DNA from 2 places in the Kocuria rosea genome. Region 2 is predicted to be linked to the other one. Evidence: riboswitches for the same ligand, from Rfam matches in the RefSeq annotation. Region 2 holds a riboswitch; the other holds the start of a gene.

Region 1 (4,567 bases), 490 kb from region 2:
ACCCGGCTCATGCCGTCTCGATCCACTCGCGCAGGCGGCCGAGGCCGTCGCGGATGTCGGCGACGTCGATGCCCGAGTAGGCGAGCCGGATGTACTGCCGGTCCTCGCTGGGCTGGCGCCGGCCGAAGTGCTCACGCGTGCAGAAGGAGGCGCCGGTCTGGTGCAGCGCTGCCGTGGCGAAGTCACCGACTGCCGTGTAGCCCATGCTCTCCATGGTCTGGGTGACGTCGGGGAACAGGTAGAACGTCGACTGCGGTACGGCCACGTGCATGCCGGGGATGGCGTTCACGAGCTCGCAGGCGGCATCCCGGCGCTCGCGCAGGATGTCGAGCGTCTGCTGCACGGGTTCCTGGGGGCCGCGGAGCGCTTCGATGCTGGCCCACTGCACGTAGTGGGTGGTGCACGACTCGTCGTTGGTGTTGAGGGTGCTGAGCACCTTGGCGATCTCGAGCGGTGCGACGGCGCAGCCGAGGCGCGAGCCGGTCATGGCGAACTTCTTGCTGAACGTGTAGAGGATGACGGTGCGCTCCGCCATGCCGGGGAGTGAGGCGATCGAGCTCGAGACCCCCTCGTAGCGGGTCTCGAAGTAGGCCTCGTCGGAGAGCACCCAGAGATCGTGCTCCTGGGCGAGCTGCGCGACGGCCTCGCGCTCGGCCGCGGTCGATTCGGCCGAGATGGGGTTCTGCAGGTCGTTGTAGATGATGGCGACCGTGTTCGGGGTGATCGCCGCGCGCACCTGGTCGAGGTCGATCGCGAACCCGTCCTCCGTGGGGAGGTAGCGGTACGGCACGGCCGTGCCCCCGAGGTACTCGATCTGCGACTCGTAGATCGGGAAGCCAGGGTTCGGGTAGAGCACCTCGTCGCCGGGGTTCATGACCGCCTGCAGGAACTTCGTGATGACGGGCTTGCCCCCCGTCATCACGACGACATTCTCGGGAGTGAGGCCGATGCCGCGGCGCGAGCCGATGTCCTCGGCGAGGGCCTCGCGCAGCTGCGGGATGCCGGGGCCGGGGCAGTAGCCCGTGTGGCCGTCGGCGATGGCCCGGTCCATCGCCTCGATGATGTGCGGGGCTGTCGGGATGTTGATGTCGCCGAGGTGGAAGGGGTACACGCGGTTCCCCTTCGCCGTCCAGGCGGCAGCGGCCTGGGCGACGCTGAAGGCGGTCTCGGTGCCCAGCCGTTCGAGCCGGTGCGCGAGTTGGCGCATGCTGTCCCACTCCTCGTCGAGTTGGCGATCGATCCTCCGGCGGATCCGGATCGAGCCTACGAGCCATGCATCTGGCTGTGAAGGGTGATCCGCCGATGGATCCGCACCGTGGACATCGCCGCGAGGCTTTCTGTGTCCAAGGGTCGTCCTCGTGGGACTCGGGAGTGCGGTTCCCGTCGGGACGGCCGGGAACCGCACTCCCCGCTCACGGGCGTGGGGTCAGCGCACGCGGAGGTAGACGGGACCGGAGCCGACGTTGACGGTCTGGATGACCGTCTGGTTGCCGTTCCAGCCGCCGTGGACGGCCTTGCCGCCGCCGATGTACACGGCGATGTGGGCGAAGCCCATGCCGCCGTTGGCGTAGTAGACCAGGTCGCCGGGCTGGGCCTGGGCGGCGGAGACTCGGGTGCCGAGCTTCAGGTAGGAGGCCGGCCAGCCGTGGTGGTTGATCCCGGCCGCGCGCAGGGACTTGGTGACCAGGGCGGTGCAGTCCTGGCCCACGCCGAGCTGCCTCTTGGCGGCGGCGGCGATGGTCGCGGCCTTGCCGGACTGGGACTGGATACTGACGAGCTGCTGGGGGGCTGCGGCGGGGGCCGCCTGGGCCGGGGCCACGCTGCTGAGCGCCAGGGCGCCGCCGGCGACCGTCAGGATCGCGGCGCGTCCGAGGCGGAACGAACTCTGGGCGCGGTGGCGGGGCGTGCGGGACTGGAAAATGGGCATGAGTGATGTCCTCCCTCTTGCCTGCGAGGTGAGCTGTCGGATGCGGGTGGGAGACACCCGGTCGTCAGGATGGGGGCCCTGACGACTTAACCCCTAGGTCCCGGGGGAGGGACCGTTCATGGTTCCCCCGCTTCTGCCGAGCGATATGTCTGGGGGCCCCGGGCACCGGCAGAATTCGGCGATGTGCACGGGGATACCGATCGGTGAGGCGATCGGCACGGAGAGAACACTAATCGAAAGATAACGGAAAAGTCTCGCTTTGATCACGGGCGTGTCTCGGCTTTTGTGTCGGCCGGGCAGCGCGCCTCCGCACCCACACGACGTTGCTCGGTGAGGGGCGCCGCGGGAGATCTCCAGGGAGGCTCAACTCGAGACAAAAGTGGTCTTGACCTGGGGCTCTGTATAGGTCGTGCTGGCGGGTGAGCACGCTCCTGTCATGGAGCGGGATGTCCGGTGGTGACACTCGTGTTATGGCGCGACAATTCACCGGGAAAGCTCCACGGATTCCTCGAGTGTCGCCATGAAGGGCCCTGTCCCTCCGGGCGAAAAGGACAACTTATTAGTACCTCCTATGGTCCAGCGATGAATTCACAAAAAGAAAGATCTGTGTTCGTGATGATTGTTCGGCGTGGGTCGGCTTTCGTTTCCGGGCGCGTCCGGGGAGCGTGCTCTGCATCGCGTGCCGCGTGTGCATCGGGGCGGCGCTCGAAGAGCCTTCCCGCACGTGTGCCCATTTCTCACCTGCCTACGACAGCGGGGGTCGCCCCGGGCCTGGCCGGCCGGCGAAGGCCTGGACGATGTCGAGCCAGGCGTCGGCGTCGGGGCCCTCCGCGACAAGGCTCCCGTCCTGGCGGTGCCGCCGCCGGGTGGCGAGCAGAGTGAAGTCCAGGGCCGGGCCGTGGACGCGCTGACCCGCCTCGGTCGGCCCCCAGGTCCAGGTCTCGTCCTCGTGGGTGAGCTCGACGCGGAACGGTTCGGTCGGCGGGGACAGCCGGCGCTGCCGGTAGGCGTAGTCGCGGGTGGCCACGCCCAGGTGGGCGACGTGCCGCAGCCGGTGCGAGGCGACCGGGGGAACCCCGAGGGCGTCGCGGACGTCTTGGCCGTGGGCAAAGGTCTCCATGATCCGGGCGCTGGCCATCATGGGCGCGCCCATGGGTGGGCCGATCCACGGGATGCGCTTGCCCTCCGGCACGGCGGCGAGCCGTTCGAGCACCCGGCGTCGGCTCTCCTGCCAGGACGCCAGGATCTCGGCCGGGGCACGTGTGGCGCCTTCTGCGGCGGCGCGGTCGACGACGTCGGCCTCCCCCCCGAACCGCTCCCTCAGCTGCGCGAAGACCTCCGGCTCCTCGAGGGCGGTCAGGACGGTCCGCTCCGTCCAGCTGAGGTGGGCGACCTGGTGGCGGATCGTCCACCCCTCCGCCGGCGTGGGGCGGTCCCAGTCCTCGGCGGACAGCGGCCGCAGCATCTCCTCGAGCAGGTCCCCCTCCTGGCGAAGGTCGGCCAGAAGGGCGGCGGAGTCGGGGCGGGTCATCGGCTCATCACGGTGCGGAGCTCCTTGAGGATCTTGCCGGTCGCGTTGCGCGGAAGGTCCTTGAGGAGCGCGCTTTGTGCTCTCTTGCCGATAACGCTGCTAGCGGATGAAACGAGCTGGGCCCGCGGCATCACTCGGTGTCGGTTTCCGGTCCCAGGAAGTGGTGGTACATCTCCTCGACGATGGCCTCGATCATATTGGGGCCGTAGTCCCCGTTGCCGAGGTGGGCGAACTGCTCCTGGAGATAGTTCTCGACCACGGGCTTGGCCCACGATGGCAGGGCCTCGAAACGCGCCCCCCTGTCGTTGCTCAGGTCGGGACGGACAGCAGCAGTGCTGGCTGGCGTCGTCGCGCTGTGTGCCGGTCCGGAGGGGGGGAGGTCGGTGTTCTCGCCGACCGCGGGCTCCGGGACCAAGGTGTGGTGTGGCTCGGGCACCGGCAACGCCGGGATCTCGGGGGCGATGCCACTGAGGATGTCCGGCAGACGGTCTCGTGGGACGACCATGTCGAGCAACGTGGTGCTACGAGTGATGGAGATGTAGAGGAGACGCAGGCCGTGGGGCATGTCGATGAGCCGCTGCGGGTCGACGACAATGACCGAGTCGAACTCCAGGCCCTTGGCGTCCTCCGGGGTCACCAGGTTGATGGCGCTGGACAGCTCGCCGGACGTGGACTCGGCCCAGTTGATACCGGCCTCCGTGAAGGCCTCCCGGAGAGACTCCCAGTGCTCCGGATGGGCAATGACCCCCATGAAGAAGCCCCGGCTCCGTTCCAGCACGGTCTGCGCCACTGCCGCGGCCAGGTCCGCGGACGCTGGGAACGACCACTCGGGGGAGCGCGGCGCATCGCGGAGAATCACGGGTGCCGCCACGTCGGGGGCGGCCTCACCGAGGACCGGTCGGGCCACATCGAAGACCTGCTTCGGGACGCGGTAGCCGTACTCCAGTTCGGCGATGTCCTGCGACTGGCCCATGTCGAGCCCGTGCGCCACCTCCGTCCAGGAGTCGTGGGCGTGCGGTCCCGTGGACTGGGCGAGGTCGCCCACGACGGTCATCGAGCCGAAGGACGACCGGTGCTTGAGGGCCGTCAGCTCCATGTGGCTCAGATCC
Region 2 (4,567 bases):
CGAGGTCCGGATCGGGCCCTGAGCCCAGGACCGGTCCAGGAGGGACGGGCCTGCCACGCCGGCCTCTCCCCGGACCTGCCCGCGATATTGGGGATCGGGGCCGAAGAGCCCCGGTGGATTCCGGTCCCCGGCGCACAGCTGGGCCGAGCATGGGAACCGGTTCACGTCTGGGCCCGTCAGCTTTTGCGCGGACCCGGCCACGGGTGCTGATCCTGGCGTGCGAACGGAGATCATGATGGGTTGCGGCGCTTCTCCAACAGGTCCTCCATGTACTTGATCTCCGAGGTCTGGCTGGTGGCGATCGATTGCGCCAGAGAGGTCACCACGGGGTTGTCAGTGTGCTCCAGGATGGCTTGGGCCATGGCTGCTCCGGCTTGGTGGTGGGGGATCATCAACTCGAGGTAGAGCCGTTCGGCCTCCTGGCCTTGGGCGTCCTCCAGCTCGGCCAGCTGCTCGGCGGTGGCCATGCCCGGCATTCGCGCGTCCGGACCAGGGCTCGTGGAGTCCATGCCGGGCATGGATGTGTGGTTCTGGTCGCCGTCGTCCATCCAGGCCATGGCCGGTTGGGATGAGGCCTGGGGCAATCCCCACACGGAGAGCCAGCCGTACATCTGCCCGGCCTGTTGTTGCTGGGTGCGGGAGATGTCGTATGCCAACCGGCGGATCTCCGGGTCTTCCGTACGGTCACGGACCAAGGAACTCATTTCCACCGCCTGCAGGTGATGGGTTTGCATGTCGCGGGCGAACCCGGCTTCCGGGCTGCCCTCCGCCGGGGTGGACGACGTCGGAGCGCTCAGCTGCCCCACCGCCCAGCCGGCCGCCACCAACAGCACGGCCGCCAGCACCAGCAGGACCCACCGTCCCCGGTGCCCTGCCGAGCTCCTGGAGGCGGCGCCGGTGGTGCTGGTGCTCATGCGACCCGGCTGGGGGCATCGATGCCGCCGGTGCAGGATGCCCCGGGCTCCGGGGCGTCGGGGGACTGCCAGTACTTGGTCACGAACTGCTCCAGGCGCTCATCTTCCGGGGAGTCCAGGGCGACCTGAGCCCCCCACGCCGAGATCATGATGGGGGCGCCCAGGTCCTCGTAGGGGGAGAGCACCACGTAGGTGTCCGGGACGGCCTGGCGTAACTCAGCCACCTGGTCCTCGGACAGGGCGGAGGGGTCGTAGGCGGCCCACACGGCCCCGTGCTCCAAGGCGTGCACGGCGTTCTCCTCGGGCACCGGCTCGGTGTAGACCCCGCAGTTGAGCCAGTCACTGGCGTGGTCCCCGCCCACCGGGGGGGACTGCTCGTAGTCCACCGCGGTCTCCACGTGGGAGTTGCCGAGGCCCTCGTAGGTCTGCAGCCCGGCGATCTCGATGTCCTCCCGCGCCTGGGGCGGGGGATCGTTGATCACCGCCACCGTCACCAGGGCCCCGACCGCCGCGACAGCCGTCACCGCGCCCGCGCCCGCCAGGAGCCGCCGCCTGCGGGTGGCCCGGGCATCGGCCGCCCAGTGCTGATCCAGCAGCGCAGCACGTTGCTGCCGCGCCCGCTCCGGGTCCGTACCGCCAGCCATGCGTCCTCCTTGAAAGGCCCAAAAAGGGTCTTGCTCCTCATGAACGGGCAGGACAGTAGCTCACTGCGCTGAGCCTTTCCTGCAAGGCCTTCTTCGGAAGATCGTCCACCATCCACTCCTGGACATGTCGGCGAGTGTGCATCCTCGAGCGCAGGAGAGGCGCGTCCTCGGTGGCTAACGGCGACGACGCAGAAGATCCAGGCCTGGGGCGGGATGTGAGGACCGGGTGCGCACTCCTTGCTGGTCGTTCAAAGAGGACGCACCCGGAGTATGTGATGCCTGAACCGGCTCAGCGTAGGCAAACCTGGACCGGCCCGGAGCCGACGTTGACGCTGTCGAGGACCGCCTGGTGGCCGTTCCGGCCGCCGTGCACGGCCTCGCCGCCGCCGGGATGGACCCCGATGTGGGCGCCCCCGGGGAGCAGTCGACGAGGACATCGGTCTGGGTCTGGACGGTGGAGACGCGGGCGCCGGACTCAAGTGGTCGGCCGGTTAGCCGCGGAAACTGGTTCAGGCCGCGCCCAGCGCATCACTCACCGCCCCAGTGCAGGCCTGATCCCGGACGGTGTCACCGAAACGACCGATGTCCGACGGGGGTGCTTTCGGAGAGGAGCACTCCCGCAGCAGGTGAAGGGCGCAGCAGGTGCGCGTGAGGTAGAGGCGGTCCGGCCCCGGGTGAGAGCGGTCCGGGGATCTGCTGCGGTGACCATGTGGGGCACCGCAGCAGCGAGTCCGGCTCAGCGGTAGGTGTAGTACCCGTCGACGGGCATGGCGTTGACGGAGTGGACGAAGGTGCCCTGGGTCGGGTTCAACGCAGAGACCATCTTGCCGCCACCGATGTAGATGCCGATGTGGTTGCCACCGTTCTGGGACACCAGGTCACCGGGCTGCGGGGTGGCGGTCGGGGTGGCCGCGGCGATCTGCTGGGAGCTGGTGCGGGGGATGTCGATGCCGTTCTGGGCGTAGACCCAGCCGGTGAATCCGGAGCAGTCCCAGGCCCCGAAGGAGGTCCCGCCCCAGACGTAGCCGGTGCCCACACCCTGCATGGCCGTGCCCACGATGCCGCCGGCGGCCGGGGCGAGTTCGGTGGTGGCGGTGGACTGCGGGCTCACGCTCGAGGTGGCGGCGCTCTGCTGCGGGGCCGGGGCCTGGTCGGCGGGGGCGGCGGGCTGCGCGGCGACCGGGGCCTGGTAGGTGTAGGAGGCCAGATCGGCCATCGCCGAGGCCGGAGCCGCATAGGAGGACCCGGAGGCGGCGGGGATCTCGGCGTAGGCCTGGGCCGGAGCGATGGAGCCCACCAGTGCTGCGCCGGCGGCGGCGACGACGGTGGTGGTGCGCACGGCGCGCGAGGAGGTCTCGGCGCGGTGGCGGGCAGTGTTCTGCGTGAAAAGCGACATGGGTGGATTCCTCCCTTTGCCTACGAGGTGAGCTGTCGGATGCGGGTGGGAGACACCCGGCCGCAGAACGCACGCGCTCTGCACGGCTTAACCCCAAGGCCCCGGTACACCGGGACCGGTAATGGTTCCCCCGCTTCTGCCAAGCGATTTCTCTTCAGGAACCCCGGGCACCGGCAGAACTCGGCGATGTGCCACGGGGGCGCCAAGAAGATCAGCTCTCGGCACGCGGAGGACGATACAGGGCCCACCCCCTAATGTCACGTTTTGGTCACGGCCGCTGATCGGGTGGTCGCCTTGGTTGCCGAGGGTGCTCAGCACCGTGTTCCCGACCCAGCGGAGCTTCGTTTCGAGCGGGAACGTCAGGGTGTTCACCGTTAGCGGGGGCGTGGCCGGGGAGAGTCCCTGGTGGGCCCGAAGATGCACACCCTCGGCACGCCTGCGGCGGCCTGTCAGCACTGGGAGACCGCCGGTGGCTGCGGTGGGCGGTTTACGCGCGTAGGGTAAGAAAAGCGATCGAGGCTCTCGGGCGGTGGCTTCGGAGAATATCGGGAGGATAAATTCAGCGCGCACTCATATCTGCCGTAATCCGCCATCCGCCATCCGAACGAAGCACATTTCTTCATCGAATCTTCATGCCTTCAGCGTGTAGAGGAAGAACGGGCACGCTCAAGGGCAGGACAGGAATCGATGTGTTCGCCGGCAGGTGATTCGACTGCATGGCCTTAGGGGCACGCCCGGGGGTCAGTGTTCAGACGGCATCGACACGGCCGCCTCCAAGACGTTGATTCCGTTTGCGGCAACGGGAAATCCGGAGGATGCTTCGTCTGCTGCTTCCTCGATACTGCCGGTATATCCGGGCAGGACCAGGGCGCACCCCAGGACGAGGGCGGTGCTGGTGCGCTTCACAGGGGGCCTCCAACCGGCGGGGCGAGCGGGCAACGGCATCGGCCGCTCGAGACGCCAACAAGATATCCGCCTCGCCGTGGCGACGCCTGCCATGCCCTTGCGAAATGACCGCCTCCTACCCGAGGGGGTGGTCGTTGCGGTCCATCTGCCAGTCGGCCAGGTCCACGGAGACCGCCGCGGCGGCGCCGGCCCACAGAGAGAAGTCGAGCCATTTCCCGCTGAGCTGGAACCGGTCGTCGCTCACGGTCGGTCCTGCCCGGCGGGCCCGCCTTGGCCGAGCGGGACGGTGTCCTTCCAGAAGCCCTGGGCGCGGAGGAACCTCTCGAGGTTCTCGCGGTGGTCGGGGCACGCCAGCCAGCTCTTGCGGTGGTGTGGGGTGTGGATGCGCGGGTTGTTCCAGCGGATCCGCCACGCAGCGTCCGCGCCGCAGCCCTTGCGGGAGCACTGCAAGTTGTTGTCAACGGTCAGCGGGACTTCCCGGTAGGCGGTCAGGTGATCTCCCCGTCTGCGGACAGCTGATCTCCCTGTCCGCGGTCAGTTGACCTCCCTGCCGGTCAGTTCAGTGGGACCACCCCGCGTCCGGCGGTGGCCTCGGTGAGCCGCAGCGAGGTGCCCTCGGTGATGATCACGTGGGCGTGGTGCAGGAGCCGGTCCACGGCGGCGGTGGCCAGGGTCTTGGGCATGATCGTGTCGAACCCGGCCGGGTG

Evidence for each region. A riboswitch is a leader RNA that binds a small molecule or an ion and turns the genes downstream of it on or off. The one in region 2 is predicted to bind cyclic di-AMP.
Region 1: another riboswitch for cyclic di-AMP. It lies ahead of EQG70_RS17270 (NlpC/P60 family protein); the one in region 2 lies ahead of EQG70_RS01510 (C40 family peptidase).

Annotation. Positions count from the first base shown of each region.
Region 1 is NZ_CP035103.1:3,793,981-3,798,547, reverse strand. Features, by position in the region: gene EQG70_RS17280 (2-hydroxyacid dehydrogenase) at 1-11, opposite strand, end outside; gene EQG70_RS17275 (pyridoxal phosphate-dependent aminotransferase) at 8-1,207, opposite strand; partial or broken gene EQG70_RS17270 (NlpC/P60 family protein) at 1,427-1,822, opposite strand; cyclic di-AMP (ydaO/yuaA leader) riboswitch at 1,933-2,118, opposite strand; gene EQG70_RS17265 (TIGR03084 family metal-binding protein) at 2,673-3,458, opposite strand; gene EQG70_RS17260 (HelD family protein) at 3,589-4,567, opposite strand, start outside.
Region 2 is NZ_CP035103.1:336,777-341,343, forward strand. Features, by position in the region: gene EQG70_RS01500 (DUF305 domain-containing protein) at 231-914, opposite strand; gene EQG70_RS01505 (DUF3105 domain-containing protein) at 911-1,558, opposite strand; gene EQG70_RS01510 (C40 family peptidase) at 2,295-2,954, opposite strand; cyclic di-AMP (ydaO/yuaA leader) riboswitch at 2,960-3,115, opposite strand; gene EQG70_RS18050 (hypothetical protein) at 3,696-3,860, opposite strand; gene EQG70_RS18695 (hypothetical protein) at 3,976-4,104, opposite strand; gene EQG70_RS01515 (hypothetical protein) at 4,101-4,310, opposite strand; gene istB (IS21-like element helper ATPase IstB) at 4,415-4,567, opposite strand, start outside.